2 regions of the Caldimonas taiwanensis NBRC 104434 genome follow, and region 1 is predicted to be linked to the other one. Evidence: riboswitches for the same ligand, from Rfam matches in the RefSeq annotation. Region 1 holds a riboswitch; the other holds the start of a gene.
The links. Region 1 has a riboswitch for thiamine pyrophosphate ahead of CTA01S_RS09670 (TonB-dependent siderophore receptor). Riboswitches for the same ligand answer to the same signal wherever they lie in the genome.
Positions count from the first base shown of each region.

Region 2: another riboswitch for thiamine pyrophosphate. It lies ahead of thiC (phosphomethylpyrimidine synthase ThiC); the one in region 1 lies ahead of CTA01S_RS09670 (TonB-dependent siderophore receptor).

Region 1 covers NZ_BCWK01000009.1:74,736-90,324, reverse strand. Annotated here, with positions in the region: gene aceE (pyruvate dehydrogenase (acetyl-transferring), homodimeric type) at 1-932, shown strand, start outside; gene aceF (dihydrolipoyllysine-residue acetyltransferase) at 956-2,641, shown strand; gene lpdA (dihydrolipoyl dehydrogenase) at 2,654-4,438, shown strand; gene CTA01S_RS16620 (hypothetical protein) at 4,467-4,619, opposite strand; gene CTA01S_RS09690 (sodium-translocating pyrophosphatase) at 5,094-7,256, opposite strand; gene ppa (inorganic diphosphatase) at 7,481-8,020, shown strand; gene CTA01S_RS09680 (hypothetical protein) at 8,166-8,564, shown strand; tRNA gene CTA01S_RS09675 (tRNA-Asn) at 8,617-8,692, opposite strand; gene CTA01S_RS09670 (TonB-dependent siderophore receptor) at 8,730-10,898, opposite strand; TPP riboswitch at 10,964-11,064, opposite strand; gene CTA01S_RS09665 (NAD(P)/FAD-dependent oxidoreductase) at 11,118-12,194, opposite strand; gene fdxA (ferredoxin FdxA) at 12,204-12,527, opposite strand; gene cobA (uroporphyrinogen-III C-methyltransferase) at 12,614-13,402, opposite strand; gene CTA01S_RS09650 (sulfate adenylyltransferase subunit 1) at 13,417-14,709, opposite strand; gene cysD (sulfate adenylyltransferase subunit CysD) at 14,709-15,589, opposite strand, start outside.
Region 2 covers NZ_BCWK01000004.1:13,785-29,373, forward strand. Annotated here, with positions in the region: gene CTA01S_RS04590 (ABC transporter ATP-binding protein) at 1-634, shown strand, start outside; gene rlmB (23S rRNA (guanosine(2251)-2'-O)-methyltransferase RlmB) at 705-1,439, shown strand; gene upp (uracil phosphoribosyltransferase) at 1,537-2,169, shown strand; gene CTA01S_RS04605 (DUF302 domain-containing protein) at 2,450-2,926, shown strand; gene CTA01S_RS04610 (MFS transporter) at 2,937-4,124, opposite strand; gene CTA01S_RS04615 (D-2-hydroxyacid dehydrogenase family protein) at 4,136-5,146, opposite strand; gene CTA01S_RS04620 (penicillin acylase family protein) at 5,312-7,744, shown strand; TPP riboswitch at 7,856-7,958, shown strand; gene thiC (phosphomethylpyrimidine synthase ThiC) at 8,054-9,934, shown strand; gene CTA01S_RS04630 (FAD-dependent oxidoreductase) at 9,938-10,984, shown strand; gene thiS (sulfur carrier protein ThiS) at 10,981-11,211, shown strand; gene CTA01S_RS16600 (thiazole synthase) at 11,214-11,999, shown strand; gene thiD (bifunctional hydroxymethylpyrimidine kinase/phosphomethylpyrimidine kinase) at 11,996-13,543, shown strand; gene bioB (biotin synthase BioB) at 13,595-14,596, shown strand; gene CTA01S_RS04655 (acyl-CoA thioesterase) at 14,646-15,524, shown strand; gene CTA01S_RS04660 (LysE family translocator) at 15,528-15,589, opposite strand, start outside.

The DNA of each region.
Region 1 (15,589 bases):
TCGCTGCGGCCACGTCGTATTCGACGAACAACCGCATCATGATCCCTTTCTACATCTTCTACTCGATGTTCGGCTTCCAGCGCGTCGGGGACCTGGCCTGGGCGGCCGGTGACATGCAGGCCCGCGGATTTCTGCTGGGCGGCACCTCGGGGCGCACCACGCTCAACGGCGAGGGCTTGCAGCATGAAGACGGCCACAGCCACATCCTGGCCAGCACCATTCCCAACTGCGTGAGCTATGACCCCACCTTCGCTCACGAGGTGGCCGTGATCATGCAGCACGGCCTCAAGCGCATGGTCGAGAAGCAGGAAAACGTCTTCTACTACATCACCCTGCTCAACGAGAACTATGCTCACCCCGGGCTCAAGCCCGGCACCGAAGAGCAGATCATCAAGGGCATGTACCTGTTGCAAGAAGGGGCGAAGATGCCCCCGCAGGTCAACCTCTTGGGCAGCGGCTCGATCCTGCGTGAATCCATCTTTGCCAAGGAATTGCTCGAGCGCGACTGGGGCGTGTCGGCCAATGTGTGGAGCTGCCCGAGCTTCAATGAATTGGCCCGCGAGGGCCAGGACTGCGAGCGCTGGAACATGCTGCATCCGGAGCAGACCCCGCGCGTGCCTTTCGTGGCGCAGCAGCTCGAACCCTATGCCGGCCCGGTCGTGGCGTCCACCGACTACATGAAGAATTACGCCGACCAGATCCGTGCCTTCTTGCCCAAAGGGCGGATCTACAAGGTCTTGGGTACCGATGGCTTTGGCCGCAGCGATTTTCGCAGCAAGCTGCGCGAGCACTTCGAGGTCAATCGCCATTACATCGTCGTGGCAGCACTCAAGGCGCTGTCTGAAGAAGGCACCGTGCCTTCGTCTCGTGTGGCCGAGGCGATCCGCAAGTACGGGATCAATCCCGACAAGATCAACCCGCTGTACGCCTGAGCCACACCAACGGGGACGACAACATGGCATTGATCGAAGTCAAAGTGCCCGACATCGGGGATTTCAAGGATGTCGAAGTCATCGAGCTGCTGGTCAAGCCCGGTGACACCATCGCGGTGGACCAAAGCTTGGTGACCGTGGAGAGCGACAAAGCCTCGATGGAGATTCCTTCCACGCATGCCGGCGTGGTGCGCGAACTCAAAGTGGGCTTGGGCAGCAAGGTGAGCGAAGGCAGTGTGCTGCTCCTTTTGGAGTCCGACGCGGCGGCCGCAACGCCGGCGCCGGTGTCCCAGGCAGCGACCCCGACGCCGGCTGCGGTGCCGGCTCCCAGCCCGCAGACGCCGCCGTCTGGCGCGGCGGCCAGCGTGGTGGAGGTGGTGGTCCCGGACATCGGGGACTTCAGTGAGGTGGCGGTGATCGAGGTGCTGGTCAAGCCGGGCGATACCATCGTGCCCGAGCAAAGCCTGATCACCGTCGAGTCCGACAAAGCCTCGATGGAGATTCCCTCCTCGCATGGCGGGGTGGTCAAGGCCTTGAAAGTGGCCTTGGGCAACAAGGTGTCCAAAGGGACGCCGATCGCGCTGGTCGAAACCTCGGGCGGCACAGCGGCGCCGGCCGTCGCCGCGACGCCGCCGCTGCCGTCGCCTGCAGCGCCCCCGGCACCGACGCCCACGCCGACGCCTGCAGCGACGCCCACGCCGATGCCTGCACCGGCACCGGCACCGGCTCCGGCTCCGGCGGGCGGATCGGCGGCCCCTGGCGCCGCGGGCCGGCTGCCGCATGCGTCTCCCAGCGTGCGTCGGCTGGCGCGCGAGTTGGGGGTGCCTTTGGGCGAGGTGCCCGGCTCCGGCCCCAAGGGGCGCATCACCCACGAGGATGTGCATGCCTTCGTCAAAAAGGTGATGGCCGGCGACGTTCAGACGCAGGCCCAAAAAGCCAAGGCACCGGTGGCTGCGGCCGGGACCGCGGGTGGGTTGCCGGGCTTGCTGCCGTGGCCGCAGGTCGATTTCGGCAAGTTCGGCCCCATCGAGCGCAAAGACCTCTCGCGCATCAAGAAGATCAGCGGCGCCAATTTGCACCGCAACTGGGTGATGATCCCGCACGTCACCAACCATGACGATGCCGACATCACCGAGCTGGAAGCCTTCCGGGTGCAGCTCAACAAGGAGCACGAGAAAAGCGGCATCAAAGTCACGATGCTGGCCTTCCTGATCAAGGCTGCCGTGGCTGCCTTGAAAAAATTCCCCGAGTTCAACGCCAGCCTGGATGGCGAGCAACTCGTGCTCAAGCAGTACTACCACATCGGCTTTGCGGCCGATACGCCCAACGGCTTGGTGGTGCCGGTGATCAAGGACGCCGACAAGAAGGGCCTGTTGCAGATCGCCAAGGAGACTGCGGAGCTGGCTGCCAAGGCGCGTGAGGGCAAGCTCAGCCCGGCCGAGATGAGCGGGGGCTGCTTTTCGATTTCTTCGCTAGGCGGCATCGGCGGGCGCTATTTCACGCCCATCATCAACGCGCCGGAGGTGGCGATCCTCGGGGTGTGCAAGAGCAGCATGGAGCCGCGCTGGGACGGCAAACAGTTCGTGCCGCGCCTGATCCTGCCGCTGTCGCTGAGCTGGGACCACCGCGTCATCGATGGAGCGGCTGCAGCCCGCTTCAATGCCTATTTGGCCTCGGTGCTGGCGGACTTCCGCCGCGTGTTGTTGTAAGAGGAGCGCGGCATGTCTGTCATCGAGATCAAGGTTCCCGACATCGGCGACTTCAAAGATGTCGGCGTCATCGAGGTGTTGGTTCAGCCGGGGGATACGGTCAAGGCCGAGCAAAGCCTCATCACCGTGGAGTCCGACAAGGCGTCGATGGAGATCCCCTGTCCGCACGCCGGCGTGGTCAAGGAGCTGCGGGTCAACGTGGGCGACACGGTCAATGAAGGTTCGGTGATTCTGCTGTTGGAGACCGATGAAGCCGCTGCGGCGACGCCAGTGTCTGCCCCTGCTGCGCCAGCGGCGGCCTCAGCGCCAGCGCCCATTGCAGCGCCTGCATCGCCCCCCGTGGCCTCGACCCATGCCGGCGGCGCGGACTTGGAATGCGATGTGCTCGTGCTGGGGGCCGGCCCAGGGGGCTATTCGGCCGCCTTCCGTGCCGCCGACCTTGGCATGAAGGTGGTGTTGGTCGAACGCTATGCCACGCTGGGCGGGGTCTGCTTGAACGTGGGTTGCATTCCGTCCAAAGCGCTGCTGCATGTGGCGGCAGTGATGGACGAGGTCAAGCACTTCGCCGATCTGGGGGTGAGCTATGGCGAACCCACGGTGGACCGCGCCAAGCTGCTGGCGCACAAGAACAAGGTGGTGGGCAAGCTCACCGGCGGCTTGGCGGCGATGGCCAATATGCGCAAGGTCACCCTGGTGCGCGGCTACGGCAGCTTCGTCGATCCGCACCACGTGCGGGTCGAGGAAACCACGGGAGACGGTCAGGACAAGACCGGCCACACGCAAATCATCCGCTTCAAGCAGGCCATCATCGCCGCCGGCTCGCAAGCGGTGCGGCTGCCCTTCCTGCCGGAAGACCCGCGCATCGTCGACTCCACCGGTGCGTTGCAGCTACGACACGCGCCCAAGCGCATGCTCATCATTGGTGGGGGCATCATCGGCCTGGAGATGGGCACGGTCTATTCCACGCTGGGCGCACGGCTGGACGTGGTCGAGATGCTCGATGGCCTGATGCCAGGCGCCGACCGTGATTTGGTGCGCGTGTGGCAGAAGATGAACGCACACCGCTTCGACCAGATCCTGCTCAAGACGAAGACGGTCGCAGCCGAAGCGACGGCCGATGGCATTCTGGTGCGTTTCGAAGGGGAGGCCGCGCCCAAGGAGCCGCAGTTGTACGACCTGGTGCTGCAAGCCGTGGGCCGCAGTCCCAATGGCAAGAAGATCGGGGCCGAGAACGCCGGCGTGGTGGTCACCGACCGTGGCTTCATCCCGGTGGATGCGCAAATGCGCACCAACGTGCCGCACATCTTTGCCATCGGCGACATCGTCGGCCAGCCGATGCTGGCGCACAAGGCCGTGCACGAGGCCCATGTAGCGGCCGAGGCGGCTGCGGGGCTGAAAGTGGCCTTCGATGCCCGGGTCATTCCCAGCGTGGCCTACACCGACCCCGAGGTGGCCTGGGTGGGTCTCACCGAAGACCAGGCCCGGGCCGAGGGGCGCAAGGTGAAGAAGGGGCTGTTCCCGTGGACCGCCTCGGGCCGGGCGATCGCCAACGGCCGCGACGAAGGCTTCACCAAGCTTCTGTTCGACGAGGAGACCCATCGCATCGTCGGCGGCGGCATCGTCGGCACGCATGCGGGGGACATGATCGGCGAGATCGCCCTGGCCATCGAAATGGGGGCCGATGAGGTGGACATCGGCAAGACCATCCACCCGCACCCGACCCTGGGCGAGAGCATCGGCATGGCCGCCGAAGTGGCGCACGGCAGTTGTACCGACGTGCCGCCAGCGCGGCGCTGAACCCCAGGGCCGACTGCGCCGGGATCGTTCAGAACTTGAGCTTGATGCCGACCGTCAACCCCGGTTCGGGGTGACGGTCGCCGTTGTCCACGAAGCGGGCCGTCACCCACCAAAAGTCTGAGGCTGGCGCCTGCAGATTCAGGCCGCTGGCCGAGCGCCCGGGGCCGAGCGGGGCCAGCATCGTGGCGCGAGCGGGCGTTGCCGATGCTGTCAGAACGTGTGCGTCGACCCTCTGCCAATCCAGGGTGGGTGCAGGCGTGGGAGCCTGGCGGGCGGGGGCGTCCTTGGCGGGCGATTTGACCGCTGCCACCGTCTGGCGTGATGGCCGAGGCGCGGGCCGGTGGGCCATCGGCGCGGCGGCGACGACGGGCTGCGCCACGGTCGGCGCGGCAGGGGCTGCGCCGGGCTCACGGGCCTGGGCCCCGGAGAACCCGGCGACGCCAAGCCATGCCAGCGCAAGCCTGGCGCAGAGGCTGCTCGAGCGGGGTGTCGGCACGGCTGGTGGCATGAGACCCATTGAAGCACTTTCGAGCCGCCTGTGGACGCTCCAACCCCCCGGCTGGCGTGAAGCAATGCCGCAAACCGGGGGCTTTGGCAAGGGCCGGGAGGCAACGCTCGCGGGAAGCGAGCGTTGCGGCGAAGGGAGCGGGTTCGTTCAGTGCACGGCAGGCTGGGGCGGCGGCACCAGGCTGCCTGCCGAGGCCACGGCCCGCACCTGGACGCTGGGCTCCATGGGTGCAGACTCGGCCTTGCCGGCCGTGCCGACCGGCAGCAACGGCACGATCAACAGCGCGACGATATTGATGATCTTGATCAAGGGGTTCACGGCCGGGCCGGCCGTGTCCTTGTAGGGGTCGCCCACGGTGTCGCCAGTGACGGCCGCTTTGTGCGCTTCGCTGCCCTTGCCGCCGTAGTGGCCCTCTTCGATGTATTTCTTGGCATTGTCCCAGGCCCCGCCGCCGGTGCACATCGAGATCGCGACGAACAGGCCGGTGACGATGGTTCCCATCAACAAGCCACCCAGGGCCTCGGGCCCGAGCAGCAGACCCACCAGGATGGGCACGACCACCGGCAGCAGCGAGGGGAGGATCATCTCCTTGATGGCCGCGCTGGTCAGCATGTCCACGGCGGTGCCGTACTCGGGCTTGCCGGTGCCTTCCATGATGCCGGGGATGGTCTTGAACTGCCGGCGCACTTCTTCCACCACGCTGCCGGCGGCCCGCCCCACGGCTTCCATGGCCATGGCGCCGAAGAGGTAGGGAATCAGCCCGCCGATGAACAGACCGACGATCACCATGTGGTTCGACAGATCGAAGCTCACGTGGTGGCCGGCGGCCTCCAGGCCGTGCGTGTAGTCGGCAAACAGCACCAAGGCGGCCAGGCCGGCCGAGCCGATCGCATAGCCCTTGGTGACGGCTTTGGTGGTGTTGCCCACGGCGTCCAACGGGTCGGTGATGTCACGCACCGACTGGGGCAGCTCGGACATCTCGGCGATGCCGCCGGCATTGTCGGTGATCGGGCCATAGGCATCCAGCGCCACGATGATGCCCGCCAGACTGAGCATCGAGGTGGCCGCGATCGCAATGCCATACAGACCGGCAAGCAGGTAGCTCGCGATGATGGCCGCGCACACGAAGATCACCGGCCAGGCCGTGGACTTCATGCTCACGCCCAGGCCGGCGATGATGTTGGTGCCATGCCCGGTGGTGGAGGCCTTGGCCACGTGCTTGACCGGCGAGTAGTCCGTGCCGGTGTAGTACTCGGTGATCCATACCATCAATGCCGTGAGCACCAAGCCCACCGCGGCGGCGCCGAACAGGCGCCATTGGGTGCCGCTGGCATAGATCGCATCGTCGGGCATCACCCACTTCACGATGAAGAAGAAGCCGATGAGTGCGATCACACCGGACACGATCAGGCCCTTGTAGAGGGCTGGCATCACGTTCTTCATGCCAGGCGAGGCTTTGACCGCGCCGCAGCCGATGATGGAGGCAATGATCGAGAACCCGCCCAGCGCCAGCGGCAGCACGGCCGCTTGCATCGGGAAGGCCGTGACCATCAAGGCGCCCAGCACCATGGTGGCGATCAGCGTCACGGCATAGGTTTCGAACAGGTCGGCGGCCATGCCGGCGCAGTCGCCCACGTTGTCGCCCACGTTGTCGGCGATCACCGCGGGGTTGCGCGGGTCATCCTCGGGGATGCCGGCTTCCACCTTACCCACCAGGTCGGCGCCCACGTCGGCTCCTTTGGTGAAGATGCCCCCGCCCAAGCGGGCGAAGATCGAAATGAGTGAGGAGCCGAAGGCCAGGCCCACCAGCGGCTTGAGCACCGAGGACAATGGCGTCACCGGGTTGACCTGCCCGTTGATGATCAGCAGCCAAAACAGCACGCCCACACCCAGCAGGCCCAGGCCCACCACCAGCAAGCCCGTGATCGCCCCACCGCGGAAGGCCACGGCCAACGCCGTGTCGATGCCTCGGGTGGCCGCCTGGGCGGTGCGCACGTTGGCTCGCACGGACACATTCATGCCGATGAATCCGCAGGCGCCGGACAGTACCGCCCCGATCACGAAGGCCACGGCCGTGGCGCCGTCGATGAAAATGCCGATCAACACGGCCAGCACCACACCAACGAGGGCGATGGTTTTGTACTGGCGTGCCAGATAGGCGGCCGCGCCGGTCTGGATGGCCGCGGCGATCTCCTGCATGCGGGCGTTGCCCGCGTCTTGCTTCAAGATCCAACTGCGTGACACGAAGCCGTAGACGACGGCGGCCACGCCACAGGCAAGCGCAAAATACAGCGCCAAATGGGTGGACATGAAAGGGCTCCTTCCTCTGATGATCCGATGGTGATCGAAAGCCCGTGGTCTTGCTTGCCACGTTGGCCGACCCATGCTACGCAAAGCTTTGCGGCGCCGCAATGACGGCTCGCCCCGTGTTTACCAGTGGAGGCGGCGCTGATCGCACCACGCTGGGGTGTCAGCCTGTCGCAAGAGCCCTCGGTAGAATCCGGGTTTTCCCTTGCGAGAACGATCACACCGCCATGAGCCTGCATAACGTGACCCCCGGCGCCAAGGCGCCCGAAGAGTTCAACGTGATCATCGAGATCCCGATGAATGCCGACCCGATCAAATACGAGGTCGACAAAGAAACTGGCGCCATCTTCGTCGATCGGTTCATGACCACGGCCATGCACTATCCGTGCAACTACGGCTATGTGCCGCAAACCTTGTCCGACGATGGCGACCCGGTGGACGTGTTGGTGATCACGCCGTTCCCCTTGACGCCGGGCGTGGTGGTGACCTGCCGTCCCATCGGTGTGCTCAAAATGGAAGACGAGGCCGGCGGTGATGCCAAGCTGTTGGCCGTGCCGACCACCAAGATCCTGCCCATCTACGACCACTGGAAGAAGCCCGAGGACATCAACCCGATGCGCCTGAAGGCCATCCAGCACTTCTTCGAGCACTACAAAGACCTCGAAGAAGGCAAATGGGTCAAGGTGCAGGGCTGGGAAGGCCCCGAGGCGGCCAAGGCCGAGGTGGCCAACGGCATCGCCAATTACGCCAAAGCACAGCGGCAGTGAGCCGCGCCTGGGCGCAGCCCCGAGGCAGCGATGGAAGGCCGGCCCTGTGCCGGCCTTTGTGCATTCAGAGGACACGGCGGTGGGAACCGAGGGGCCGTTGTGCTGGTCTCAGCTCCTCGTATCCAACTCGTTGGTGGAGCGTGTCATGCGCGTTGTGGTCTGGGTGGCGTGGGCCGTGATCGCAGGGATGTGGACCCTGGGAGCCTGGGTGATGGCGGAACTGGCGCAGTGGTCCGTGCAAGTGATGAGCTCGGCCGAGGCCGGACGTGCGGCCCAGGCCGTCATGCAGGCACCGCTGCCCCCGTGGTTGGGTGTGTGGATCGACCCGGCCTGGCTGGAGTTGCTGCGCTCGCAGCTGCAATGGCTGATCGAGGCGGGGCAGGCCGTCCTACCGGCTGTGGGAGCTGTGGCCAGCTGGATCGTGCCGCTGGTGTGGGTGGGCTGGGGGCTGGGCATGCTGACGCTGCTGGCTCTCGCTGTCGGTGCCCACTGGTTGATCGGGCGTCTGGGCCGCAGCAATCTGTCTGGCTCTACGCCCAGCTGAAGCGCGAAAGACAAAGGCCCTGCACTTGCGTGCAGGGCCTCATCATTCATCTTGGCTCCCCGACCTGGGCTCGAACCAGGGACCTGCGGATTAACAGTCCGTCGCTCTACCGACTGAGCTATCGGGGAACAGAAGACTTAAATTATAGCCACAAAATTTCCTGGATCACAAGTCCGCTTGCAACGACAAGCGCATGCTGCGCGGGGCCAGCGGGTAGAGGAAGGCGTGGCCATATTGGAAGGGGGATTCGCGCCAGGCGCGGCGGTCGGTGAGGTTGTCGATGCCGGCGCGCCAGGTGAGTGTGGTGCCGGCCATGCGGTGCTGATGCACCAAGCCCAGATCCCAGCGTGTCCAGGAGGGGATGCGCACACTGTTGTCGGCCAGCACCATGCGGTCGCCTTCGTGCACCAACGATGCAGCCAGGCGCAGCCCGGGCAGCGCCGACACCCGGTATTCGATGCCCGCCTTCACGGTATGGGCCGGGACATTGACGGGGCGTTTGCCATTGAGGCTGGGATCGGCGGCGCCTTCGCGGCGGGCGTGCAGCCACATGGCGCTGCCATGGATGCGCCAGGGGCCCAGGTCCCAGGTGGTATGGCCTTCCAGGCCGCGGTGACGGGCCTGGCCGTCGAATTGGCGGGTGCAGGTATCGCCGGTGCTGTCGTCGAAGCAATCCGAGCCGATGTCCGATACCGCCGGCCGCTGGATGTCGAACCAGGCCAAGCCCCATTGGAGCGCATCGCTGCGCCCTTTCAGACCGAGCTCCACTTGGCGGCTCTTCAAGCCCGGCAGGGCTTGCCCGGCATTGGTGTACCGGGCCCGATTGGGCACCACTTCGGATTCGACGCCGCGCCCCCAGCTGGCGTAGACCATGTGGCGCGGCCTGAACTCGTGGCTGAGTGCCAGCCAGGGCGTGGTGAAAGATTGCCGGTACGCGGTGGCTTCGGGGTCACCGCTGGTGCGCTCGGTGGCTCGGTGCAATCGCGTATGGCGCACGCCCACCCAAGCCGTCCAGCGTGGGGCCAGCTCGACGGCATCGCGCACATAGAACTCGGTAGAGCGCTCGCTGCGGTTCGTGTTGGGGTCGGTCTGCCGGTCCGACGGCGGCACCTGGGTCTGCCCATCGACCGTGCCCGTGCCCGCCCAGCGATAGATCTGATCTTGCAGGCGCGCCGTGTAGCGGCTGAACAGCACACCGGTGGTGAGGCTGTGCTGCATCCCGCCCAGCAGGATCTTGCCGTCGGCATGGAGGTCCAGCGCGTGCGTGCGGCGGTGTTCATCGTCACTGACGTACTCGTACAGATCGAAGCTGCCATCGCTGCAATAGCGGTCGTAGTTGCCTTCGGCATCGCAGCCGTAGGGAAATGCCAGTCGATCGTCGGTCAGTAGTCGCTGGGTGCCCAGGTGGGCGGTGAGGCGCCAATCGGGGTCGAGTTGGTGGCGCACCCTCAGCGAGGCCGTCAAGGCATCCATCACGACAGGCAGCGACCAGGTTTGGTTGTTCAGGTTGATCCGCGGGTCGCCCGCAGCCGGCAGCGTGCTGCCCAGCAGGCTGAAGGCAGGCTGGCTCGGTTGGCTGCGGCGGCTGGTTTCGACCTCGGCTTCCACCACGGTGGCGGGGCTGAGGCGCCAGTCGCCTGCGGCGGCCAACAGCCGGCGATGCCCGGTGTCGCTGCGCAACGGAGAGTCGAGGTGCTCGTAGGCTGCATTGATGCGCAGCCCGAAGCGCTCGTCCGTGCCGAAGCGCTCGCCGAGGTCAGCGGCCAGCCCCACCGTTTGGCGGCTGCGCCAGCCCAGCTCGACGCTGCGCACCTGACCTTCCGGACGCTTGACGACGAGGTTGACCAGGCCCCCTGGGGCGCTGGTGCCGGCTTGGATGCCGCTGGTGCCTTTGAGCACCTCGACCGCCGCCTTGTTGTCCAGCGGGATGGACGTCTCGGCATTGATCGGCAGGCCATCGCGCCGGTAATTGAATCGGTTGTCCAGCACGAAGCCGCGCACCGACAGAAAGTCCCAGTAGCCTTGCGCGTTGTAGCTGTCGCTGATGCTGGCCTCCAGGCTCACGGTGTCGGCGATACGGGTGGCGCCGCGGTCTTTGAGCTCGCCCTCTGGAATCACCGTGGCCGCCAGCGGCGTGCGCGCCAGCGGCATCGTGCCGAAGCCTGCGACCTCGGCGCGGGCAGTCGGCGCCTGACCCGTGACGGTGACCGCCGGCAAGGCCTCGGAAGTGGCCTGGGCGCGGGCACCGCAGACCACGACGGCAAGGCAGGCCAAGGCCAGCGGGCGGCGGGCCGGGCGGAAGAAGAGAGAGGGGCGGCGTACAGCAGCGGCCATCGGGGAGCTTTCGTGTCTAGAGGCAGGCCGGCGGCTGAAGGAGGGGGCTGCACACCACGGGCAGCCTCGCCGTTCGGACGCTTCCCTGCGCGAGGATGATCTCAATCAGGTTCAAAGGGACTGTCTCAGCCGGGCCTGGGCAGACCCGACACCCCTAGCGAATGACCGCGCAGCAAGCCACGCGGTCGATGAGATTATCGCGCAGCCGTGCAGGCCGCTTCAGTCGTCGAAGCTGGGGGTCTCCACCCCCAGCACTTTGTGCAGCTTGGGGCTGGTGGTGGTGTACTGCAGGTGGATGCGCTTGTCCGGGAAGATGTAGGGGGCCGCGCCGAAGGCGGCCAGTGCGGCTTCGTGGAAGCCCGAGAGGATGAGCTTCTTCTTGCCTGGGTAGGTATTGATGTCACCCACGGCAAAGATGCCCGGGACGCTGGTTTCAAACTTCTCGGTGTCGACGACGATTTGCTTGTGCTCCAAGGCCAAGCCCCAGTGCGCGATCGGTCCCAGCTTGGGGCTCAGACCGAAGAAGACCAGCAGCGCATCCAGGGGCACGACGCGCGTGACGCCGTCATGGCCCGTGACCTTCACGCCGGTGAGGCGTTCATCGGCTTCCTCGATGCCGGTGATCTGTCCGACCACGAACTGCATCTGCATCGCATCGCACAGCTCTCTCATGCGTGCCACGGACGCCGGTGCCGCGCGAAAACCATCACGGCGGTGGATGAGGATGACACTTTCGGCACGGTGGGGGCCGTCCTGCGCGAAGTTGAGCGTCCAATCCAGGGCGGAATCCCCCCCGCCGACGATGACGAGGTTCTGGCCCGCGAACTGGGCAGGGTTCTTCACACGATAGAACACCTGGCGCTCGAGGTATTTTTCCAGGCCATCGACTTTCAGCTGCCGGGGCTGGAAGGCGCCGACGCCGGCGGCGATGAAGACGGTCTTGGTGATGAAGCGCGTGCCCTTGGAGGTGGCCACGTGAAAGCGTCCATCGTCTCGGCGTTGCACTTCGCTGACTTCTTGCCCCAGATGGAACGTGGCTCCGAAAGGCTCGATCTGCTTGAGCAGGTTGTCCGTGAGTTCGCGTCCCGTGCACACAGGCACGGCCGGAATGTCGTAAATCGGCTTGTCGGGATAGAGCTCGATGCACTGGCCACCGGGGTAGGGCAGTGAATCGATGACATGGGCCTTGACTTCGAGCAGGCCCAATTCGAACACCTGGAACAAGCCCACCGGCCCGGCGCCGACGATGACGGCATCGGTCTCGATGAGGGGCGCGATGTTCTCAGGTGCGTCCATGACGGGCGATCAACGCTTGAGCTCGGAGAGCTTGCCGGTGCGGTCTTTCCATTCGTCCGCATCGGGCAGAGGCGCTTTGCGCTTGGTGATGCTCGGCCAAATCTTCGCCAGCTCGGCATTGAGGGCGATGAAGTGTTGCTGATCGCCAGGCACGTCTTCCTCCGGCATGATGGCATTGACCGGGCATTCGGGGATGCATACCGCACAGTCGATGCATTCGTCGGGGTCGATGGCCAGGAAATTGGGGCCTTCGCGGAAGCAGTCCACCGGGCACACGTCCACGCAGTCGGTGTACTTGCAGCGGATGCAGGCTTCGGTCACGACGTGGGTCATAGGGGGATCTCGAGGAATGGAAGAAACTGTGGAGTCAGGCCGGGGCCTTACGAGGCATCGGCCTTTGGGCAGCATTGGCCGAGATTCTAAGGCCGAGGGCCGGGGCAGGCTCCTTGCGCCAGGACAAGATCCCCGGTGCCGGGATCGTCTTTGAGCATGTCTGGCTGCTGGCGAGCCGCCGCACGCAGGGGGCGGGCGCCGCTGCCTACGATGACCACGGTCGGGCGCCCGGCGTGCAGCACGCTGGCTTGGGCCAGGCTGACCACGGTGTGGTCGCTCTGCAATTCGTCGGGCCAACCGGCACGCGAGACCACGCTGGCCGGCGTGTCCTCGGGCCAGCCGGCTTCACGCAGCCGGCGCGACAGCGCGCCGAGCTGGCGTCCGGCCATGTAGAACACTTCGGTGTCGGCGCTGCGGCTGGCGTGCAGCTGGCCCGAGCGCGTCATGGCCGTCGTCAGGCTCACGCTGCGGCCCGTGCCGCGTCGGGTCAAGGGGCGTTGGCTGGCGGCGGCAGCCGCCAGCGCGGCGGTCACGCCGGGCACGACCTCGGTGGTCAGGCCCGCGGCCGCGGCGGCTTCGAGTTCTTCCTCCAGGCGCCCGAAGACACTGGGGTCACCCCCTTTGAGTCGCACCACCAGATCCACTTGGCGCGCGTAGCGCACCAGCAGCGCATTGATGGCGGCCTGGCCGGTCGAATCACAGAACCCCCGCTTGCCCACATGGATCCAGCGGGCCTGGGGAGCGAATTCGCGCAGGGCAGGGTCGGTCAGGGCGTCGTACAGCACGACATCGGCCTGAGCCAAGCGCCGCGCGCCGCGCAGGGTGATGAGGTCGGCCGCGCCCGGGCCGGCTCCAATGAAGACGATCCTGCCCATGTGGCCAGCCCTCTTCAGTTCACCGACTTCACCAGCAGGGCACCGCTGGTGCGGTGGCTGCTCGGATCGACGACGATGAGCGCGCCGCCGACCCGGTTGTCGGCATACGGTTCCACCGGCAAGGCTTGCTGCGTCTCGACCGTGACATGACCGATGTCGTTGACGGCCAGTTCATGCGCTTCGGTGGGTTGCAGACTGTGAATGTCCAGCCGGCTGTCGATGCTCGTGATGCGGGCTTGCACCCAGCGGTTGCCATGGCGCACCCAGTACTTGCGACCCACCACGGCCGGTTCGGTGTCCAGCCAAGCCAGCGTGGCCGCAAAGCGCTGGGTGGTGCGCACGGTGCCCGGCGTGGCGATCCAGTCGCCGCGGGAGACATCGAGCTGGCGGTCCAGCACGATGCCAGCCGATTCACCGGCCACGCAGGAGGCCACCACGCTGCCGGCGCGGCGCACCTGTGCCACCACCGCGGTCTCGCCGCTGGGCAGGATTTGCACGGCATCGCCGGCTTTGACCTGGCCGTGGGCGATGCGGCCCCACAGCGTGCGCGGCTGATTGCCCGTGCCTTCGCCTTCGCGCGCCACGTACTGCACCGGGATGAGCAGATGGCCGCTGATGCGTTCTTGCACCGTGGGCAGGGTTTCGAGCAGTTGCAGCAGCGACGGGCCGTCGTACCAGGGCGCATCCAGCGGTTGCGTGACATTGTCGCCGCGCAGGGCCGACACCGGCACGATGCCGGCGACGGCGATGCCGGCTTGCTCGGCGAAATCCAGCAGGGCGTTGCGCACGGCGGTGTATGCCGGGGCCGGATCGCTCACCGCATCGAGCTTGTTGACGGCAAACACGATGCTGGGCACGCGCAGCAGGTGCGCCAGCAAGGCGTGCCGGCGTGTCTGCGGGAGCAAGGCCACTGGCTGCTGCTTCAGGTCGAGCTTGGTGATGTCCACCAGCACCACGGCGGCATCGCTGCCGGCAGCGGCCGTCACCATGTTGCGGGTGTATTGCTCATGGCCCGGCGCATCGGCGATGATGAACTTGCGCTGCTTGGTGGCGAAGTAACGATACGCCACATCGATCGTGATGCCTTGCTCGCGCTCGGCTTCCAAACCGTCGGTGAGCAATGACAAGTCCAGCGGCTGGCCGGCGGCCTTTCTCTGCAGCATGTCGAGCTGGTCGGCCAGGATGGCGCGGCTGTCGTACAGCAGGCGGCCGATCAGCGTGCTCTTGCCATCGTCGACGCTGCCGGCGGTGAGGAAGCGCAAGGCGCGATGATCGGTGATCTGGGTAGAGGCAACGGAGGCGATCATTAGAAGTACCCCTCTTTCTTGCGGCGCTCCATCGAAGCGTCGGAGGTGCGGTCGTCCATGCGGGTGGCGCCGCGCTCGCTCACGGTGGCCTTGAGCGTTTCGGCCACGATTTCGGCGGCATTGATCGCCGTACTCTCGACTGGGCACGTGCAGGTCATGTCACCGACGGTGCGGAAGCGCACCTGCACGGTTTCGACCTCCTCGCCGGGCTGGGGCGGCGTGAGTTCGGTCACTGGCACCAGCAGGCCTTTGCGACGCACGACCTGACGCTCGTGCGCGTAGTACAGGCTGGGCAGCGGGATGTTCTCGCGCGCGATGTACAGCCACACGTCCAGCTCGGTCCAGTTGCTGATCGGAAAGGCCCGCATGTGCTCGCCGGGACGGATGCGCGTGTTGAACAGCGTCCACAGCTCTGGACGCTGCTCTTTGGGTTGCCACTGACCGAAGCTGTCTCGGTGGCTGAAGATGCGCTCTTTGGCGCGAGCTTTTTCCTCGTCGCGGCGGGCTCCACCGATCAACAGGTCGAAGCGGTGCTCTTCGATGGTTTCGAGCAGCGTGACGGTTTGGTGCCCGTTGCGCGACTCCAAAGGATGGGCCAGCCGCACCGTGCCCCGTCGGATGGAGTCTTCCACATGGCCGACCACGAGGCGCTCGCCCATCTCGGCCACGCGCCGGTCACGGAACTCGATCACCTCGGGGAAATTGTGGCCAGTGTCGACATGCACCAGCGGGAAAGGCAGTCGGCCCTTGAAGACACCGTTGCCGAGGTGGTTCTTGAAAGCCTTTTCGGCCAGGCGCAGCACCACGCAGGAATCCTTCCCGCCGGAGAAGAGCAAGGCCGGACGCTCGAAAGCGGCCGCGGCCTCACGCAGAATGAAGA
Region 2 (15,589 bases), on a different contig from region 1:
CACCGGCACACTGACGATTCTCCACGATATCGATTTCGCACTGGCTCGGCGGGAATCGGTGGCCATCGTCGGGGCCTCCGGCTCGGGCAAATCGACCTTGCTGTCGATCCTTGCAGGTCTGGACACGCCCACTGCGGGCACGGTCCGGCTGGACGGCGTGGATCTTTTCGCCCTGGATGAGGACCGGCGTGCCGCAGTGCGTGCGGCCAAGGTGGGCTTCGTCTTCCAGAGCTTTCAGCTCATGGCCAATCTGACCGCCCTGGAGAACGTGATGTTGCCGCTGGAGCTGCAGGGCCGCCCCGATGCGCGCCAGCGTGCGGCGGCGATGCTCGAGCGTGTGGGGCTGGGTCAACGCCTGGGCCACTATCCTCGGGTGCTGTCCGGCGGCGAGCAGCAGCGCGTGGCGCTGGCCCGTGCCTTTGTGGTGGAACCCGAACTGCTGCTGGCCGACGAACCGACGGGCAGTTTGGACTTCGCCACGGGCGAAACTGTGATGGACTTGATGTTCTCGCTGAACCGAGAGCGCGGCACCACCTTGGTGCTCGTCACTCACGACCGTGGCATTGCCGCCCGTTGCGACCGTCAGATCCGACTCGAAGCCGGCCGCTTGATGCTTCCGGCCGAAGCCGTCTGAGCGCGCGTGGCCACGCGATGGCGCTACCATCGCGCGCAAGTATCGTTGGTTGCCCGCGAAAGATTCGACCTTGAGCTCTGCGAAGATTCTGTTCGGCTTCCATGCCGTGACGGTGCGCTTGAAGACCGCGCCGCAATCCATCGTCGACATCCATGTCGACGCCAGCCGGCGCGATCAGCGCATGCGTCAATTCCTGGCCAGGGCCGAGGAAGCCGGTGTGCGGCTGATCGACAGTGATGACGATCGACTCCAACGGCTGTGCGGCACACACCGTCACCAGGGCGTGGTCGCCCGGGTTCAGCCCCTGCCCATGGCGCGATCGCTGGACGATGTGCTCGACGGCCTGGAAGTGGCGCCCTTGCTGCTCGTGCTCGACGGCGTGACCGATCCGCACAATCTGGGGGCTTGCTTGCGCGTGGCCGATGGCGCCGGCGCGCATGCAGTGATCGCCCCCAAGGATCACGCGGTGGGCGTGAACGCCACGGTGGCCAAAGTGGCCAGCGGCGCGGCCGAGACGGTGCCGTACTTCATGGTGACCAATTTGGCGCGCACACTGGCCGAGCTCAAAGAGCGCAACATTTGGGTGATCGGCACGGCCGGGGAGGCGTCGCGAAGCGTTTTCGATGCCGACCTGAAGGTGCCGGTGGCACTGGTGCTGGGCGCCGAGGGCACGGGCTTGCGGCAGCTCACCCGCAAGACCTGCGATGAATTGGTGTCCATCCCGATGCGTGGCGTCGTCGAAAGCCTCAATGTGTCAGTGGCCAGCGGCATCTGTCTGTACGAGGCGCTGCGGCAGCGGCGCTGAGCCGCCGGCATGGGCCACGGCCAGGCCGGGCTCGTTACACTGCGGGCATTGCGGTTCGGCACACGGCCGCACCGAGGTCCGTTTTCCGGTGAATCCCATGCCTGTCATCGAAGTCCAGCACCCCCTCGTCAAGCACAAAATCGGCCTGCTGCGAGAGGCCGACATTTCAACCAAGAAATTCCGTGAGTTGACCTCCGAGGTGGCCCGACTGCTCGCGTACGAGGCCACAGCCGATTTTCCGCTGGAGAAGGTCACTTTGCAGTGCTGGAGCGGCCCCACCGAAGTCGATCGCATCAAAGGCAAGAAGGTCACGGTCGTGCCCATCTTGCGGGCAGGCATCGGCATGCTCGACGGCGTGCTGGACATGGTTCCCAACGCGAAGATCAGCGTCGTGGGCCTGTCGCGCAACCACGACACCTTGCAACCCGAGCACTATTTCGAGAACTTCGTGGGCAACCTGGAGGCGCGCACCGCCCTCATCATCGACCCCATGCTGGCCACGGCCGGCTCGATGAATGCCACGATCGATCTGCTCAAGCGCAAGGGCTGCAAGGACATCCGGGCGTTGGTGCTCGTGGCAGCCCCCGAAGGCGTGCGAGCACTGGATGCCGCCCATCCGGACGTTCGGTGTTGGACGGCTGCCATCGACAGCCATCTCAACGAGAACGGCTACATCATCCCCGGTCTGGGCGATGCCGGCGACAAAATCTTTGGCACCAAGCACGATTGATCCGCGCCGCAAAGAGGCGCGAAGCAGATTGTAAAAATTTCGATCTGTCAACAGAAATTCACGCAGGCGCCTCTTTTTCGTTGTAAAACAGCGTCGTTGCCTGGGGTGTGCCCAGGCCTCACCCTGCGTCGCCATCGGCGAGGCTGACCGAAGCCGCAGGCCGCCCCTGCGCCCCCCATGCAACGCGGGATCGGTGGCGGATGCCCGCAAGGCCAAGGGACCTGTCTCGTCTGGGCAGGCGTGACGTGTTGATCATCCCTCGCACTGGAAGGAGGAGCCCATGCCGCGTTCTTTGCACCGCCGCGCGCCGCTGCGCTTGTGGATGACGGGTTGTGTGGCCGTCGTGATGGCCGCGTTGAGCTCGCCTTTGGCGCGGGGAAAGACGGAAGACGCCGTGGACCGGCCTGGCCGTCATGCCTTGGTCAGCCCCTACGATGTCGATGAAACGGTCTCCAAGATCGAGGCGGCTGCGTCCTCGCACGGTTTGGTCGTCTTTGCCAAGCGGATTCCGCCCGAGTGCCCGGGAGCCACGCTGGTGTTGGGCTTGTCCGGCGGCGTGACGCCGGTGGTGATGGACGATGGCAGTCGTGAAATCGAGCTGCCATGGCAGATCGACGTGGTGCGCGCATCGGACGGGCGCACCGAGGTGCGGTTCCATGACCCCTGGCCATGGTCTGACATGGTGGCCGATGCACCACCGGATGCCTTGCGGGCCATTGGCCCGCTGCCGGCCCTGCTGCAGTCCGCCCTGGGTTGAGGGCCACGGGTTAGCCGGGTGGGGCCTCGCTGAGGGAAGGGGTGCGCGCACACACCCGTTGGGCCCACAAGCTCAGGGCCAGGGCCGCGATCACCCAAACCAACCCGACCCGGTGTAGCCAGTCGTAGCCCCAGTGGGCCACCAGCCAGCCTCCGGCGGCGGCTCCTGTGGCTTGCCCAAGGTAGATGGCCGCTGTGTTGAGTGCCATCAGCGCCGGCGCCATTAGGGGGGCCACATGGCTGAGCCGAGCTTGCTGGGCCGAGTTCGAGGCCATGCAACTCAGACCCCAGGGCACCAGCACGAGCAGCGTCAGAGCCAGGCCACGGGCCAGTGGCCACAGGCTCATGCTGAGCACGATCAGACCCAGCAACCAGGCCACCGCCCGGTGCGCGCCGATGCGATCGACCGTGCGCGACAGCAGCAGATTGCCGATCAGGCCCCACAGACCAAACCAGCCGAAGATGAGCGCGAGCTGACCGGGCGTGGCCTGCACCACGTCTCGAAAGTACGGTGCGAAGTAAGAGAACACAGTGAACTGTCCGGCTCCGGCCAGTGCCGTGACGCCGACCATGGCCATCCACACCGGGTGGGTCATCACGCCGCGCCAGGCGCGCAGGCTCAGCCCGGGGGGCTGGATGCCCGCTGGCATGCAGCGCAGAACGAGCCCAGCCGCCATGAGGGACAGCAGGGCGACGAAGGCCATCGCCGCGCGCCAGCCGTGGGTTTCGCCGATCCAGGCATTCAGGGGCATGCCCAGGACCGAGGCGAGGGCCCAGCCGAGAAACACGGTCGTGATGCTGCGCCCACGCTGCTGTGGCGGGGCCATGTGCCCGATCGCGGCGGCCGCTTGAGGCGTGAACACCGCAGCGGCCAGCATCGTCAAGGCCCGCAGCGGCCATAGGCTGTCGTAATCGGGCATCAGGGCGCACAGGCCATGGCCCAAGGCATACCAGACGAGAGCGCCGGCCAGCAGGCGCCGCCGGTCCCAACCCGAGACCCACACGGCCAGCATGGGGGCCCCAGCGGCCATCACGACGGCTGCTGCCGTGATGAGCTGGCCGGCCACGGCCACTGACACTTGCAACGATCGCGCCAGGTCGTTGAGTGTGCCGCCCACGACCATGACGCCACAGCCGATGACGAAGTTGCCCAACATCAGCACCCGCCGGGTCGCCGCCAGCGTGTGGGGTCCCGGCATGGCGATCGGGCTCATCCGCGGAAGACCTTCAGCGCGTCTGGGTTGACCAGGTTGGTGGGCCGGCCTTCGATGAAATTGATGACGTTCTGAAATGCTGCGCTGAAATAAAGCTCGTAACTGTCTTGTTCGACATAGCCGATGTGCGGGGTGCACACGGCGTTTTCCAGGCGCAGCAGCGGGTGGCCGGGCAAGGGCGGTTCGGTCTCGTAGACATCCACGGCGGCCATCCCGGGGCGGCCCTTGTTCAGCCCGCTGACCAAGGCATTGTCCTCCACGAGTTCGGCGCGCGCAGTGTTGACGAACAGCGCCGTAGGCTTCATGCGCAGCAGGTCATCGAGCTTGACGATGCCCCGGGTCTCGGGCACCAGGCGCAGGTGCAGCGAGAGCACGTCACTGGACTCGAAGAGGGCCTCGCGACTGAAGGCGGCCTCGAAGCCATCGGCCTGGGCGCGCTGGCGCGAAGCTTCGCTGCCCCACACCAGCACCTTCATGCCGAAAGCACGGCCGTAGCCGGCCACCAATTGACCGATCTTGCCGTAGCCCCAAAGGCCCAGCGTCTTGCCCTTGAGCACCATGCCCAAGCCGAAATTGGGGGGCATGGAAGCGGCTTTCAGGCCGGACTGCTGCCAAGCTCCATGCTTGAGGTTGCCGATGTATTGCGGCAACCGCCGCATGGCGGCCATGATCAAGGCCCACGTGAGCTCTGCCGGCGCCACCGGCGAACCCACCCCCTCAGCCACGGCGATGCCCAGGCGCGTGCAGGCGTCGATGTCGATGTGCGGGCCCACCCGGCCCGTCTGGGAGATCAGTTTCAGACGAGGCAGCTTCTCCAGCAACTGCCGAGGGAATTGTGTGCGCTCCCGGATCAGCACCAGCACGTCGGCATCGCGCAGCCGCACCGAGAGTTGGCCAATGCCCTTGACCGTGTTGGTGAAGACCTTGGCGTTGTAGGGCTCCAGCATGGCCGCACAACGCAGCTTGCGCACGGCGTCCTGATAATCGTCCAGGATGATGATGTTCATGCCTCGTGATTCTGCATCCATCGGCAGCCGATGGGCATGCGGGCTCGCAACAGGACGCAACGCGGTGCACTGGGCTCCGTGTGCACGGGTGTGCCAAACTTGCATCGCGCGGTCCCCGCGGGATCGCGGCCTTGGTGCATACGATCGACCGATGGAGACGAAACCGTGAAGTGGCTCAGAGGGATGCTGGCGGCCGTGCTATTGCTCGTGGTGGCACTGGTCGCTGCCATAGGGACCTACCGCGCATTGGTGCTGCCCAAGACCGAGGGCGAATTGAAGGTATCGGGGCTGAGCGCCCCGGTCAGCATCGTGCGCGACGAACACGGCATCCCCACCATTCGGGCGCAGAACCTGGAAGACCTGATGTTTGCCTTGGGCTTCGTGCATGCCCAAGATCGACTGTGGCAGCTGGAGATGCACCGCCGCATTGGTCGTGGCCAGTTGGCCGAGGTGTTCGGCGAGTCGGCCTTGGACACCGACCGCTTCCTGCGAGCCTTGGGGGTGAGGCGCACCGCACAGGCCCAGTGGCAAGCCGTGCAGGGCGAGACGCGCCGCGCCATCGAAGCCTATGCAGCGGGCATCAATGCCTTCGTCGAACAGCACATGGATGTGCGTCCGCCGGAGTTCCTCATCCTCGGCTTGCAGCCTGGGCGTTGGGAACCCGCCGACACCTTGGCCTGGACCACGATGATGGCTTGGGACCTGGGCGCCAACTGGAATGCGGAGTTGATCCGCATGCGTTTGGCCTTGAGTCTGCCGGTGCAGCGCATCAACGAACTCATGCCCCCGTATCCTGGGGAGGCGCCCCTGCCGCTGGCCGATTACGCCGCGTTGTATCGTTCGCTCAAGCTCGATGGCAAGCTCGGACAGCATGCATTGAACGCTGCGCCGCCGTCGGGCATCGAGGGCTTGGGTTCGAACAACTGGGTCGTCTCGGGGGCGCGTTCTCAGACGGGGCATCCTTTGCTGGCCAACGACCCCCATTTGAAGCTCAGTGCGCCGGCCTTGTGGTACTTCGCACGCCTGGAGGCGCCCGGCTTCAAAGTGGCCGGGGCCACGATGCCGGGGTTGCCGGTCGTGGTGCTCGGGCAAAACGAGCACATCGCCTGGGGTTTCACCAATACCGGGCCAGACGTGCAAGATCTCTATCTCGAAGAAATTCATCCGGAAGACCCATCCTTGTACCGCACGCCCGAGGGCTGGGCGCGCTTCGAGACCTTCGAGGAGACCGTGCGTGTGCGGGGCGGGGCCGAAGTGAAGTTCACCGTGCGGGCCACGCGTCACGGCCCGGTGATTTCGGATGCACCGGCTGCCGGAGCGGACGGTCTGACCGGCCCCAAGGAGGCGCCGCGGTATGCACTGGCCATGCGCTGGACGGCGCTGGACGTGCCCAACACCTCGATGGAAGGGGCGCTGGCGATCAACCGGGCTTCCAGCGTGCCGGCATTCATTGAAGCTGCAGCCTCGCTGAACATTGCCCCCATGCAAAACATGGTGGTGGCCGACCGCGACGGACGTATCGGCTGGGTGGCCGCCGGCCGGGTGCCGCTGCGAGCACCGGACAATGATTTGAAAGGCCAGGTGCCGGCACCGGGCTGGGAGGCCCGCTACGACTGGGTGGGTTATCTCGATACCAGCCTCACGCCGCGTGAGATCGATCCAGCGCGAGGGTGGATCGCCACGGCCAATCAACGCATCCACGGGCCGGACTATCCGCATTATCTGGGCAGCGAATGGGCGCTGCCTTACCGCCAAGAGCGCATCGAAGCCCTGCTGCAAGCGCAGCAGCGGCACGACTTGGACAGTTTCGCCCGGATGCAGGCCGACGAGCTTTCGCTTGCCACCGTCAAGCTCCTGCCGTATTTGCGCCGTGCGCAGTCTTCACACCGGCTGGCCGCACCGGTGCAGGCCATGCTCGCGCAGTTCGATGGCACGATGGCCGCACAGCGGCCCGAGCCGCTGGTATTCTGGGCTTGGATCCGGCATCTGACCGAAGGGCTGCTGGCCGACGAGGTCGGCCCCGAATTTCTTGGCCGTGCGATGTCGGGGTCACGCAATTTCCGCGACGCCGTCGAAGGCATTCTGATGCGCGACGACGCCTGGTGGTGCGATGACAAGCGCACGCCTGAGGTCACCGAAAGCTGCCAAATGCAGATCGACGCGGCCTTCCACAAAGCCTTGGAGGAGTTGGAATCCTTGCAGGGGCCCGACCCCGCCCGCTGGCAGTGGGGTCAGGTCCATCAATCCCGCGCCGAGCACCGCCCCTTCAGCCGCATCAAGGCGCTGGCTCCGCTGTTCGAGCTGCGCGTCCCCGTGGGCGGAGACACCTACACGGTGAACGTGGCGCGGGTCAACATGCGAGCCGATGCCAGCACGGGCGAGCATTACTTGAACGAGCATGGGCCGAGCTTGCGTGCCCTGTATGACGTGCACGATCCGTCACGCTCTCGCGTGATGCACTCCAGCGGTCAATCCGGCATCGTGTTGTCGCGCCACTACCATGACTTCGTCGAACGCTGGGCCAAGGTCGAATATGTGCCGCTGTGGGCACCGGCCGACGCGCAAGGAGCCACATTGCGACTGGAGCCGGCCCGTTGAGCGATCGCGTGCGCCTGCGCGGGGTGCCCGAACCCAAGCGCGATGACACGACACGTGACGGCAGCGCCCACTGTCCTGTCTTGACGCGGCTGCTGGCCGGGTTCTACACTCAGCGACGCTCCGGGGTGCACCGTGTGCTGAGATGGCGTTCGACGCCAAACCCGATGAACTTGATCCGGTTAATACCGGCGGAAGAAGAGCTGAATTTGTCCCTTGCGCCCCTGGCCCGAGCGGGTTGGGGCCCCCTTGAAAGGGGGTAGCACCCAAAGGGCACTTTCCGGAGCAGCCACGAACCGGAAAGGAGCCCCCATGAACGCCCCCGACAAGTTTGCTCAATGGCTCGCGCAGGCGCGCGAGCCCTTTCCCGCGTCTCGCAAGGTCTGGGTCTCGGGCCAGTTGCACCCGACGGTGCGCGTGCCGATGCGGGAGGTGCAGCTCACCAATGGCGAGACGGTCACGCTGTACGACACCTCGGGCCCTTACACCGATCCGCAAGCGCTCATCGATGTGCGACGCGGTCTGCCGGCGCTGCGTCAGCCCTGGATCGAGGCCCGTGGCGACACCCAGACCTATGAGGGCCGTGTGGCACAGGCCGTGGATGATGGCCTGCGCGACGCAGCCCATGAGCGCTTGCAAACCTTGCGCGCCCAGGCCGCGGGCCTGCAGCGCCGACCTCGCCGCGCACGCGCTGGTCGCAACGTCACCCAAATGCACTACGCCCGACGTGGCATCGTCACGCCCGAGATGGAGTTCGTGGCCATCCGCGAGAACGGTCGCCGGGAATGGATGCGTGAACACCTGGCCGACGCGCAACGCGAGGCGCGCCTGCGAGGCCAACCGCTCGGAGCCTGCCTGCCCGAGCTGATCACGCCAGAATTCGTGCGGGACGAGGTGGCCCGTGGCCGGGCGATCATTCCGGCCAACATCAACCATCCCGAGCTCGAGCCGATGGCCATCGGGCGCAACTTCTTGGTCAAAGTCAATGCCAACATCGGTAACTCGGCCGTGACCTCCAGCATCGAGGAAGAGGTGGAAAAGCTGGTGTGGGCCATCCGTTGGGGGGCCGATACCGTGATGGACCTGTCCACGGGTCGCAACATTCACACCACCCGTGATTGGATCCTGCGCAACTCACCGGTGCCCATCGGCACCGTGCCGATCTACCAAGCCTTAGAGAAGGTCGGCGGCGTTGCCGAGGATTTGACCTGGGAGATTTTCCGCGACACCCTGATCGAGCAGGCCGAGCAGGGGGTGGATTACTTCACCATCCATGCGGGCGTGCGTCTGGCCTACATCCCGCTGACGGCGCGGCGGCGCACGGGCATCGTCTCACGCGGTGGCTCCATTCTGGCCAAGTGGTGCATGGCGCATCATCGCGAGAACTTCCTCTACACGCATTTCGAAGAGATTTGCGAAATCATGAAGGCCTACGACGTGAGCTTCTCGCTCGGCGATGGCCTGCGCCCGGGCTCGCTGGCCGATGCCAACGACGAAGCCCAGTTCGCCGAATTGCGCACCCTGGGGGAGCTCACACAGATCGCCTGGAAGCACGATGTGCAAACCATGATCGAAGGCCCCGGCCATGTGCCCATGCATCTGATCCAGGCCAACATGGAAGAGCAGCTGCGGCACTGCCACGAAGCGCCGTTCTACACACTTGGGCCGCTGACGATCGACATTGCGCCAGGCTATGACCACATTGCCAGTGCGATCGGCGCGGCCATGATCGGCTGGTTCGGGACGGCCATGCTGTGCTATGTCACGCCCAAAGAGCACCTGGGTCTTCCCGATCGCGACGATGTCAAGCAAGGCTTGATCGCCTACAAGATCGCCGCCCATGCGGCCGACATCGCCAAGGGCCACCCGGGCGCGCGCGCGCGCGACGATGCGCTGTCCAAGGCCCGTTTCGAATTCCGGTGGACCGACCAGTTCAACCTCGGGCTCGACCCTGACACCGCGCGGGCATTCCACGACGAGACCTTGCCCAAGGACAGTGCCAAGGTTGCGCACTTCTGCTCGATGTGCGGGCCCAAGTTCTGCTCGATGAAGATCACCCAGGAGGTGCGCGAATACGCCGCCCAGCAGGGAATCTCGGAAGATCAGGCCCTGGCCGAAGGCTTGGCGGCGAAATCCGAGGAGTTTCGCCAAGCTGGTGGCGAGCTTTATATCCCGCTGCATCCTCAGGGCTGAGCCATGGCGGCGATGTCCATCGGCATTGCCGGAGCGGGCCTGTTGGGGCGTCTGCTGGCCTGGCAGTTGTCGCAGGCCGGGCACCGCGTCACCGTGTACGACCCCAGCGAGGGGCCGCTGGCGCGGGGGGCGGCGGCCTGGACGGCTGCCGGCATGCTCAGCCCTGTGGCCGAGCTCGAATGCGCCACCACCGAGCTGGCGCAGTTGGGCCTGCGCTCTTTGACGCTGTGGCCGCGCATCGTCGCCAAACTGCCCATGCCCGTGGACCTGCGCGTGGACGGCAGCATGTTGCTGGCTCACGGCAGCGATCTCGGGGCGGCCCGGCGCTTGCTCGATCTGCTGCGGGCCAAGGCGCCCGAGGGCCACCAACCCGAGCCACTGAGCCCCGAGCGCTTGCGCGAACTCGAACCGGCGATCCATGGGCCAAGCCATGCCTGGTGGCTGCGCGAGGAGGGGTGCATCCATCCCGTACAAGCCCTGCAAGCCTTGACCGAAGCCGCCAGTGGGCAAGGCGTTCGATGGCACTGGGGTGCTGCGGTGCGCGAACTGCAGCCCGGCCGAATCGAGGGGCAGGCTTACGACTGGGTCTTCGATGTGCGTGGCCTGGGGGCGCGGCCTGCGCTGCCCGTGCGTGGCGTTCGCGGTGAGATCTTTTGGCTGCACGCGCCGGGCGTGGTGCTGCACCGGCCGGTGCGTTTGCTGCATCCTCGCTGGCGGGTCTATCTGGTGCCACGCCCTGATGATGTGATCGTCGTTGGGGCCAGCGAGATCGAATCCGAAGATCGCTCGCCGGTGTCCGTGCGCAGCACCTTGGCCTTGCTGTCGGCGGCTCACAGCGTGGTGCCTGAGCTGGCCGAAGCGCGCCTCGTCCACACCGAGGTCAATCTGCGCCCGGCCTTGCCCGACAACTTGCCTTGCGTGGAGATGCTGCCGGGGCTGACTCGCATCAACGGCCTGTTTCGCCACGGCTGGTTGCTGGCGCCCGCGCTCGTCGAGCAAGCGGTCGCGGCGATGATGCCAGCCCTCCACCCCGAGGTCGATCCCGCATGACGCACACCGACGTTTCCTCTGCGACCTGCCAGGTCCGGGTCAATGATGAAGTCCATCGGATCCAAGTGGGCACCACGCTGGCCCAACTGCTGGCGCTGCGCGGGCTGGAGCCACAAAGCGTTGCCACGGCGCTCAATGGCGAGTTCGTGCCGCGAAGCGAACGGAGCCATTGCGTGTTGCGTGATGGCGATTGCGTGACGTGTTTTCAACCCATCGTAGGAGGCTAGCCATGCCCACGGACGATTTCATGCTGGCCGACGTCAGCCTACGCAGCCGCTTTTTGCTTGGCACGGCTGGCTATCCCTCCCCGCAAGTGCTGAGCCAGGCGATCGAGGCTTCGGGCACCGAGGTGGTGACCCTGGGCCTGAAACGCCAGCTGGCCGCAGGCGGCGCCGACAACGGATTCATCGACATCGTGCGCCAAAGTGGTGTCCGGCTGCTGCCCAATACCGCCGGCTGCCGCAGCGCCCGCGAGGCCGTCACCCTGGCGCATATGGCGCGCGAGCTGTTGCACACCCATTGGATCAAGCTCGAAGTGGTGGGCGATGAGCACACCTTGCAGCCGGATCCCTTCGAACTGGTGCAAGCCGCCAGCCAGCTCGTCAAAGAGGGATTCGAAGTGTTCCCGTATTGCACCGATGACCTCGTGACTTGCCAGCGCCTGCTCGATGTGGGGTGTCGCATCCTGATGCCGTGGGCCGCCCCGATCGGCTCAGGGCAGGGGCTGCTCAACCCCTGGGCGCTGCGCACGCTGCGCGCCCGCCTGCCCGAGGCCACGCTCATCGTCGATGCCGGCATCGGGGCGCCCTCGCATGCCGCGCAGGCCATGGAGCTGGGCTTCGACGCCGTGCTGTTGAACTCGGCCGTGGCCCATGCCCGCGATCCGGTGGGCATGGCCACGGCCTTCCGTCATGCGATCGAGGCCGGACGACGAGGCTATTGCAGCGGCCTGATCGAACCGCAATCCATGGCGGTGGCCTCGACGCCCGTGGCCGGACGGCCCTTCGACCTGTGAAGCCGCCCATCGTCTGGAGCATCGCCGGCTCCGATTGCGGAGGCGGGGCCGGCCTGCAAGCCGATCTCAAAGCTTTCGAGGCTTTCGACGTACACGGCTGCACCGCGGTGGCTGCCCTCACGGCGCAACACTCACGGGCCGTGTTGCGCGTCGATGCCGTGGATGCGGACGTGCTCGAGGCCCAACTGGCGGCGCTGGCGCAGGATCTGCCGCCACGGGCGATCAAGCTCGGCTTGTTGGGCAGCGTCGACAATGTGCTGTGCGTGGCCCGCTGGGTCGACCGCCTGCGCGAACAGGCTGCGGTGGCCTTGGTGCTCGACCCGGTGCGGGCCGCCAGCACCGGGGCCGTGTTTGCCCATGCCGCGTTGCGCCAAGCCTTTCTCGACGAGCTGCTGCCCCGGGCAACGCTGATCACCCCCAATCGCCACGAGGCCGCCTGGCTGCTCGACCGAGAGCTCCGGGACGAGCATTCGCTGCCGAGCGCAGCCCGCGCCTTGCAAGCCCTGGGCCCTGGGGCCGTGGCCATCACCGGCGGCGATGCCGGCGGGCCTTGGGCCCGTGACTGGATCCTCACGCCCCAGGCCGAGGGCTGGCTGGATCTGCCACGCATCGACACGCAGCATCATCACGGCAGCGGTTGCGTGTTCGCGGCCTCGGCCGCCGCTGCCCTGGCTTGGGGGCATTGCGAGGCCGATGCGCTGGTGCTGGCCAAGATGGCCACGGCCGAGGCTCTGCGGCGCGGCCATCCGGCGGGGCAGGGCGCCGGCCCGGTGCGGCCGGGTGGGGGATTTGCCAGCCGACTGGCCAACCTGCCTCGGTTGCGACAGCCCGACTGGCCCGTGGACGAGACGGAGGGGTTTGCGCCCCTGCAGCGACCGGTGCTGGGCTTGTATGCCATCACCGACAGTGCCGAAGGCATCGAACGCCTACTGGCCGCAGGGGTGCGAAGCCTGCAGCTGCGCATCAAACGGGCCCCGGATCCCGCGCTGCGCGAGGCGGTGCGGCGCAGCGTCCGTGCGGCGCAGGCCGTAGGCGCGCAGCTGTTCATCAACGACCACTGGGCCTTGGCCTTGGAGGAAGGGGCGTATGGTGTGCACTTGGGGCAGGAAGACCTGCTCGCGCTGGACGCGCAGGCCTTGGTTGCGCTGCGCCGCGCCGGCGTGCGGCTGGGCTTGAGTACGCACAGCCACTGGGAGGTCTGCCGGGCCTTGACACTGCGTCCGAGCTACATCGCCTGCGGACCGATTCATCCCACCACGACCAAGCAGATGCCTTGGATGGCGCAAGGCGAGGACAACCTGGCCTACTGGTGCCAGTTGCTCGATTGTCCGGTGGTGGCCATCGCGGGCATGGACGAGGCCCGGGCCCGCGAAGCAGCGCGCTGTGGTGCCGCGGGCGTGGCTGTACTGCGCGGCTTGGGGCAAGCCGATGATCTGCCTGCGACAGTACGACGTCTGCATGAAGCGATCATGGAGGGCGCTTGGGGCCCGCGTCGTCCGGCGCCCCCGCGTGCGAGGCCCAGTCTGCCCGGTCCGGTCTCGTGAACGGCCGGGGCGATACACTGCGGGTTTCATTGCTGCACACGCTCTCGAACGATGACCGAAGCCACCGTCTCGTCTCAGCCCGTTCACCTGATCCGGCCTGGCAAACCTGCCGAGCCGGATGCGCCGCGCTGGCCTCGGCCAGCCGTGTTGGCCTTGTTCGAGCTGCCATTCAATGATTTGCTATATCGGGCGCAACAAGTGCACCGTCAGCACTTCGATGCCAACGAGGTGCAGCGCTCGACGCTGCTGTCGATCAAGACCGGTGGCTGCCCCGAAGACTGCAGCTATTGCCCTCAGTCGGTGCACTATGACACCGGCGTGCAGGCCGGCAAGCTGCTGGATGTGGACGAGGTGCGCCGTGCGGCGGCGGCGGCCAAAGAGCAGGGTGCCAGCCGCTTCTGCATGGGCGCGGCTTGGCGAGCGCCCAAAGACCGCGACATCGAAAAGGTGGCCGAACTCGTGCGCGCGGTCAAAGACCTGGGTTTGGAGACCTGCTGCACCCTGGGCATGCTGACCGACCGTCAGGCGCGCGCGCTCAAGGAGGCGGGGCTGGATTACTACAACCACAATCTCGACACGGCCCCCGAGGCCTACGGCCGCATCATCAGCACGCGCGACTACCAAGATCGCTTGGACACCTTGGAACATGTGCGCGCTGCGGGCATGCACGTTTGTTGTGGCGGCATCGTGGGAATGGGCGAATCGCGGGAAGAGCGTGCCGGGCTCATCGCTCAGCTGGCCAACATGGACCCGTATCCGGAGTCGGTACCGATCAACCATCTGGTGCAAGTGGAGGGCACGCCCCTGCATGGCCTGGACCCGCTGGACCCGCTCGAATTCGTGCGCACCATCGCCGTGGCGCGCATCACCATGCCTACCGCTCGGGTGCGTTTGTCGGCCGGGCGCCAGCAAATGAGCGAGGCCGTGCAGGCGCTGTGCTTTCTGGCCGGGGCCAATTCGATTTTCTACGGCGACAAGCTGCTGACCACCGGCAATCCAGACTGGGAGCGCGATCAAAGCTTGTTTGCCAAGCTGGGCCTGCGCAGTTGCTGATGCAAAGCACACAGCGCATGGCGCATGTGGCGCCAGCCATCCTCCGGACATGAAACTCGTCGTCCAAGAACTCGTCGAGCTGCTTCAGGTCGAGCAGCTCGAACTCAATCTCTTTCGCGGTGTCAGTGGAGACATCGGCAGCCCGCGCGTGTTTGGTGGCCAAGTGCTGGGCCAAGCCCTGATGGCTGCGGCTCGCACGGTCGATCCTTTGCGCCGCATCCACTCCCTGCACGCGTACTTTCTACGCCCCGGGGACAAGCATGCTCCCATCGTGTATGACGTAGAACGCATCCGCGACGGTGGCAGCTTCACCACACGGCGCGTGGTCGCCATCCAGCACGGACAACCCATCTTCAACTTCGCGGCCTCGTTCCATGTGACGGAGGAGGGCGCCAGTCATGCCAGCACCATGCCGCAAGTGCCCGGCCCTGACGGTTTGGTCAGCGAATGGGAGCTGCGTCAAGCCTGGCTGCACAAAGTTCCCGAGTCGCTGCGCGGTGTGCTCCATGCCGAGACGGCCATCGAGATCCGGCCACTGACGCCACTGGACGCCTTCGATCCACCGCCTGCACCGCCCCGACACGATGCCTGGCTGCGCGCGGCCGATCGGCTGCCCGATGATCCGGTGCTGCACCAGGCCATGCTGGCGTACGCGTCGGATTTCGGATTGCTGCGGCCGGCGCTCATGCCCCATGGCTTGAGCTTTTACAAAGGCAATGTCCAGGTGGTCAGCCTCGACCACGCCATGTGGTTCCATGGCGACTTTCGCATGGACGAGTGGCTGCTCTACACCACCGAATCGCCATGGGCGGGTGGCGCGCGCGGCTTCAGCCGCGGGCAAATTTACACCCATGATGGGCGTTTGGTCGCCTCCGTGGCTCAGGAAGGGCTGATGCGCCCAACGGCGGCAAGGCGCCGCGATGCCTGAATGCTAGGTGCCGGGCTTGGACAGCGCCAGGCGCAGCCCGAACAGCATCAGCGCCATGCCGGTCA